DNA from 2 places in the Paenibacillus sp. NPDC058174 genome. Region 2 is predicted to be linked to the other one. Evidence: a T-box and tRNA genes for the amino acid it is inferred to sense, from the RefSeq annotation. Region 2 holds a T-box; the other holds one or more tRNA genes.

Region 1 (3,415 bases), on a different contig from region 2:
TTCAATATCAGTTGGCTTAATCTGGGCTTCTACCACCTCTACGATCCTTCGAATAGGATTTCTGGGCTTACGCATTTCATTCGCAACATCTCTTAGCGCATCTATAAACATTACTGAGATATGTTCCTGAACATCTGTAATATTCAGCTTACTTCCTAATACCGCTGCGTCATCATCGTCAGGGTTACAATAAACTCCATGTTCAAAATCACCCACAATATTTCTGTAAACCTCTGGATCTGTAAAATCAGTTTGTGAACGTGATGTATAATAAAACTCATAATCAGATAGCTTAACCAATCTAATACATTCATCAAATTCTGCTTTTGAATCCGCCTCATAAAGTTTCTTTCTTAAAGCTTTCTGAGGTCGAATAAATAAAGTGACTACTCCAATATCCTCATTACCGCTATTGATATAAGATTTAAGGAAATTTTCATTTTCTTCTTCTGGAACAATTTCGGCACAGACTTCATTCTCCTTGTCTGTTGTTGTAATGTCCACAAAAACACCAGATATAATAATCCAATGTCCACGCCATTCGTTCAGATCATATGAAAAGTCACTATCTTTTAGTTTTTTACTATTATAATAATAAGAATCATCTAATAGAAGTCTTAATGCATTAACAGTATTAGACTTTCCGGAATCATTCTCACCAATAATCGTATTGGCACCTTGAGAAAAGTTAAATTTTACCGATTTCAAATTTTTATAATTAACTACCTGTAAATATTTCAAGTACATAAAAACATTCTCCTTATCCACCGCAGATTTATACAATAGATTACGTTACTTTTCGGTAATTTGTATTGTTGAGAAATTGGTGCGGTTGCGGGATAATTTGCAACCACCACAAAAGATGAACCTAAACCGGCTCAAAAGAATGGTTATTAATATGTCCATAGTAATTCTTAGGCCACAATACCATTATCATATCAAAAACTATTAGAACTAAAATTCGACACTTTCCTTGATTACCCTTTTTTAATAGTTACTAAATGAACTAAATAAATTATATACTATACCCCAATATTTATATGTTATAGGCAGTTCTAGCAAAAAACCTATCGCACAGGTTTCATACACAGTCTGATGTGTCCTGCTCTTTCTACTCTCTTTTCTAAATTCCATTATCAGTAGGATCCACAAAGAACCTTCGCCACAATGTTTGTTCACTAAGATTATTCGCTTTCTTCCAATTGATGAACTATATAAATGCTTCTTCCATCCTTGCTGGTGCAGATTTCTTCACTCCCGTTCATCCTTTATCAGCAACGAAAAAAACCTCCTTCAACTACCTGAGCTAGTCAGATAAGTCAAAGGAGGTTTTTTCATTTCCATTCAAATCCTGTATACTTTATTCAAATACACAGAACTATGTTTTTATTGCAAGTATGTACATCGTAAAAAACCAATAAGTTCAAGGTTTTTTTAGTATGCCGAGGACGGGAATCGAACCCGTACGGTGGTCACCCACCGCAGGATTTTAAGTCCTGTGCGTCTGCCAGTTCCGCCACCCCGGCATGGTTGATGTTTCAAATGGTGGGCCCTGAGGGACTCGAACCCCCGACCAATCGGTTATGAGCCGACCGCTCTAACCAACTGAGCTAAGGGCCCTCGTAAAAATGTCCGTGCGACATTTAATCGAAAGGTTGGTTGCGGGGGTAGGATTTGAACCTACGACCTTCGGGTTATGAGCCCGACGAGCTACCGAGCTGCTCCACCCCGCGACAGTTCCATTTGGTAAAACATCGTAATGGCGACATCAATTAATATACAACATACGCTATTACATAGTCAAGCATTTTTTTCTCTGCTAAGGAAAATAAATGAACAACGCCATTTTTGAAGCTTTACGGCAAGAAACGGACCCCGTATCTTCCCTTACGCGAGCGGAACACTTCGATCTCCCTAGGACAATCGTAGCCGTATACCCACCAGTCATTCTCCATCCTTCGAACGAGGACGCCTGCCTGAAACTTCGTTTCGTACAGCCTAACCCAATATATCCATTTCACTGTCGTATCCCTCCTTGGTTTTTAGAGTACCCTAATTTAGCAGAATATAAAGATGCTCCCACGGAGCAAAAAGGAGCTGATCATGATGATGCAATTCGGCATTGCTGCATTTCCGTCAAAAGAGGTACAGGATTTCGCCAACGGCTGGCGGATCCGCCATGATCCCAAATATAATGCGATCCCTCCTCACCTGACTCTCCGGGACAAGGAAGAGCTGTCCAAAGAGCAATTGAAAGAAGCAGTAGCACATTTGGACACGGTCACTTCCGCTTTATCGCCGTTCACGATCCGATTTAATCGCGTGTCCACCTTTTTCCCGGTCAGCAACGTGCTCTATTTGGCGCTGGAAGACCCGCTGCCCGTTCAGCAGCTTCAGCAGGCAATATGCAGCGGGCCGCTAGCTATACCCGCTCCTAACTACGTCTACACGCCGCATGTTACGATCGGCCAGCAGATGGAGCCAGGCGAGCTGCATGACTTGTATGGCAACCTCCGGATGTCCGATGTGAGTCTGGAATCGGTCATCGACCGGATACACCTGCTTCATGCGACGGAGAACGGCTTCTGGACCGCCTATCAGTCGTTCCAGTTCCGCGCTTGAATTTCTGCCCCCAACAAAAACGAGCAACGCATACAGGACCTCTAAACGTCCCATACGCGTTGCTCGTTTTGATATTCATCCTGTATTGCTGCTTAACGCTTACTCTCCGGCTGCTGCTTTCAAAGCCGCTTCGTCATTGAGAGGCTTCACATCGATCGTTCCGCCTCCGTCAGTAACGCCGCCGGTCGGATTGTTCTTCATTTTCTCAAGGATAGCATTGCCTTTCGTTTCCCATTCCTGCAGAGCCTCTTTAACTGTCTTATCGCCTTTGACTACTTGCTGGAACAACTCATAGCCAGGCTGCTGCGCTTCCCACAGGTTAGGTTTTGTCCGCCACAGCGCATCAGCGTCGGTCGAAGTCGGAGGTACCGGCTTCAGCGTCGTGAACGCGTTAATGTTGTAGTTTGCGCCGTTTTTAGGCTTAATGAACTCTTTACGCGACACCAGCTCATATGTGCTGCGTGCTTTCAATTCAGCCCATTCTTTGCTGTTCGTGAATTCGATAAATTTCCAAGCGTCGTCCGGATTTTGAGCGTTTTGGTTAATCCCCATCAGCTGGCTGTAATAGATATTGCCGCCGACACCTGGTTTTGTCGCATGTGTAGGAGGTGTAACAACATCCCATTCAAACGTTTCAAAGCCTTTGATTTTCGATGCGTTGTTCATTGTATTGTTAATTTCGTTAATGTAGCCATAATCGCCTACCGTCATAGCCACTTTACCGCTAATGAACAAGTCACCGGAAACCGGGTTAAAGCCTACATCACCTGATGCTTGTTTTTCGTTGATTTTC
Region 2 (3,415 bases):
AATTATCAAATTATGTGATAAAAAACAACGATTAAGTAAAGATGAGAAAAAGAAGATAAAGTATGTTATTGAAGAAATAGGTGAACCGATTCTTAGAAAGAAGTTAGAAGATAAGTTCATGCAAAAATTAAAGGATGATTCGGACATACAAGATGAAGAAGTAGGGTTGTTGAGTAAAATTGAACAACTTTATGGAGGACTTACTCAAAGGCAGATCGTAGATAAAATAAGGAAAATATTGAATGATCGACCTGATGTTTGAATTGTTCAACTTATATGTTTGTAGTTAATCCTAGGTCTGATCTGTAGACAACATTCAAAATATAAACATCTATTTACCCTACATTTTTGGAATAACTCATGTATGCCCTTTATTTCCGTTTGTGAGCAAAATAGTAGTACAATGGAATTAAACATGGATAACAAAAATCTTCGTTATTTTGTATAAAACAAGGAGAAAAACATTGGCCTGGAGCAAACTAAAACAAAATCTAGAAAGCTTCCTCTGCCCCGCGTTACACGGAAGGGTCGAATACCGTGCAACGAGCTATCGTTATTTACTTGATAAGGCAGGGATTTGTTATATTGCGGTAGATAAGAAGAACGTACTCAATATGAGCGATGCAATGAACCCCATCAGATGGTATCAGACGGAGCAGGATATTAAGAATGACCCAGATATCCACATTCCTATCACTAGTGAAGAGATTGAAGTCGTCAGGAAAGATACGAAGGGGACTGTTCCAGAGGATCGTCTAAAAGTAATTGCAAGAAACAGAAAAATACAAGTACATGCTAAAGAGCTTTTATCCGCACAGTCAATATTAAGCAAATCAAACTTTATCGTTGTAGCGACTAAGTTCCTCGCCAGTTCTATAGAAGAAAGCATAGAGAGCGATGATATCTTATTGAATGTTTTGGCTTTGGTGGATAGACGCGTTGGGAAAAAGCGGATTTTGAACATGAGAGAAAAAATGAAGCTGAAGCATCCGATTGTGCAGTATTTTTATGAGCTGCGACTGAGTATATCCTGAGAATAAATACACATACCCTTTTACCATGAACAGCTTTTTCGTTTACTCTTTGTACTGGGACACCCCTTGACTTCCCTACCCCCAATCCCTTATAATCCCAATAACTTAAATATTCAGAAAAAAGCGATGAAGAGAAAGAGTACCAAGGCGAAGTCTTTGTACAGAGAGCCCCGGTTGCTGAAAAGGGGTAAAGAATAACCTTGGGAATATGGTCTTGGAGCTGCGCATCGAAACCACATGTGGTTGTAGGCTGCGCCGGAACCCCGCACCCGTTAACGTGCTAGGGTATAAACGCGAACCGCGTCGTACCTGAAGAGGTCAATGCCGCAAGGCATCTGATAAAATTGGGTGGTACCGCGTGAGTTCAGCTCTCGTCCCTTTGGGATGAGGGCTTTTTGTTTTGTCCACAAAAAAGGAGGGGCTTACATGGGAAAAGGAAAAGTATTTATCGGCGGGGCATGGCCTTATGCCAACGGTTCATTGCATTTGGGGAGGCTGGCAAGCTTATTGCCGGGAGATGTGCTGGCGCGTTATTTTCGTGCCAAAGGTGAAGAGGTGTTGTATGTATCAGGCAGCGATTGTCACGGTACGCCGGTTGCCGTTCAAGCCATTCAAGAGGGCGTCTCGCCAGGGGACATCGCAGACCGGTACCATCAAGAGTTTGTAGCGTGCTTTAAGCAATTGGGGTTCACCTATGACTTATACACCCGCACGGATCAGCCGTTTCACCATCAGGTCGTGCAAGAGCTGTTTCTGAGCTTGCTGAACAACGGATACCTGTATAAAAAGACGGTTCTGCAAACGTATTGCGAGACCGATCAGCGTTTTCTGCCGGATCGATACGTCGAAGGGACTTGTCCGGTTTGCGGCAATCGCGCCAGGGGCGATCAATGCGATTATTGCTCAACCCTGCTTGATCCATCCGATCTGACAGACAAAACCTGCAAAATCTGCGGCAATCCTCCCGTTGATCGTCCGACCGAGCATTATTATTTGGCGCTCTCCCGATTTCAAACGGAATTGACGCAGTACGCGGCCGAGTCGCAAGGCTGGAAAGATAATGCCGTACAGCTGACCAGGCGCTACTTAGAGGAAGGACTGCAGGACCGTGCCGTTACCCGCGATTTGACCTGGGGCGTGGACGTTCCGGTCGAAGGCTTCGAGGATAAAAAAATCTACGTCTGGATCGAAGCCGTCAGCGGCTATTTATCTGCCAGCAAGCAGTGGGCTGCGGAGACAGGCGGCAGCTGGGAGGACTTCTGGTCACTGGATCAGACTGAGCTGACCGCTTATTATGTGCATGGCAAAGATAATATTCCGTTCCATGCGGTCATTTGGCCTGCGTTGCTTATGGGCGCGGGAGGATTGCATTTGCCGGATCGGATTATCTCCAGTGAATATATGACCCTTGAAGGGAAGAAGTTCTCGACCAGCAACAATTGGGCAATCTGGGTGCCGGATATGCTGAGCCGTTATCAGCCGGATTCGATCCGTTATTTTCTGATTGCGAATGGTCCTGAGAACAGAGATACCGATTTTTCATGGCGGGAATTCATCCATAGTCATAACGGTGAGCTGCTTGGCGCATTTGGTAATTTTGTGAATCGTACGCTGGCCTTTATCGACAAGTCATTCGAAGGGCGTGTTCCGGATGGCGAGCTAAGCGGGGAGTGGGAAACCGCAAGCGAGCAGCTGTATGAAAAGTCCGGAGCGCTAATTGAAGCGGGTCGGCTAAAAGAAGCCATTGAGCTCATATTCAGTTCCGTACGGCAAGCAAACAAATTCTTTGACGAGCAGAAGCCGTGGGTACAGATCAAGGAAGACCGGGCAGCATGCGGTTCCACGTTAAACGCTTGCGTGCAAATTATAGCGAATCTAGCCAATCTGCTGAACCCGTTCCTTCCTTTTGCCTGCGAGCAAATTAGAGGATTTCTCAGCCTGCAGCAGCCAGTATGGACGTCAGTCTCGGTTCCGGCCCACCGCGAGATTCATAATCTAAAGCTTCTATTCGAGCGTATCGACATCAGCCGGATTGAGGAAGAAACCGACGCATTGGAGCGGCAAAAGCGATAGATAGTTCAATATAACGGGTCATCTTTCAATGATGGCCCGTTTCTTTTAGTTTCTCTAGGACATCATGATACCGCTATTCCAGATGAATTAAATTCCAGATTCAGGGGATCATAACACGGAATTTAGTGGAAAAGAGACGAGGTGGCAGTGTGGCCGATTTCACGGATAACAAGGGAAAAACGGACTATACAAGCCAGCTTGAGACCTTGTCTTCCGCTATCCCTGTTCACGTTCAAGATGCGGTTAAACAGCTGAAGGCCAGCTATTTTCAACATGTTGATGATCTCTTCGTCCGTTATGACAACATC

The links. The T-box of region 2 lies ahead of metG (methionine--tRNA ligase). A T-box ahead of a tRNA ligase gene usually reads a tRNA of that ligase, here a tRNA-Met.
Region 1: it encodes a tRNA-Met, which carries the amino acid that the T-box ahead of metG (methionine--tRNA ligase) is inferred to sense. The anticodon was not compared.

What each region holds. Positions count from the first base shown of each region.
Region 1 covers NZ_JBHVUY010000006.1:50,143-53,557, reverse strand. The annotation lists gene ACFVVF_RS23525 (ATP-dependent nuclease) at 1-747, opposite strand, end outside; tRNA gene ACFVVF_RS23520 (tRNA-Leu) at 1,441-1,526, opposite strand; tRNA gene ACFVVF_RS23515 (tRNA-Ile) at 1,544-1,620, opposite strand; tRNA gene ACFVVF_RS23510 (tRNA-Met) at 1,657-1,733, opposite strand; gene ACFVVF_RS23505 (hypothetical protein) at 1,857-2,021, opposite strand; gene ACFVVF_RS23500 (2'-5' RNA ligase family protein) at 2,104-2,622, shown strand; gene ACFVVF_RS23495 (ABC transporter substrate-binding protein) at 2,722-3,415, opposite strand, start outside.
Region 2 covers NZ_JBHVUY010000002.1:149,368-152,782, forward strand. The annotation lists gene ACFVVF_RS12295 (AAA family ATPase) at 1-262, shown strand, start outside; gene ACFVVF_RS12300 (SF0329 family protein) at 465-1,034, shown strand; T-box leader at 1,152-1,416, shown strand; gene metG (methionine--tRNA ligase) at 1,461-3,107, shown strand; gene ACFVVF_RS12310 (spore germination protein) at 3,233-3,415, shown strand, end outside.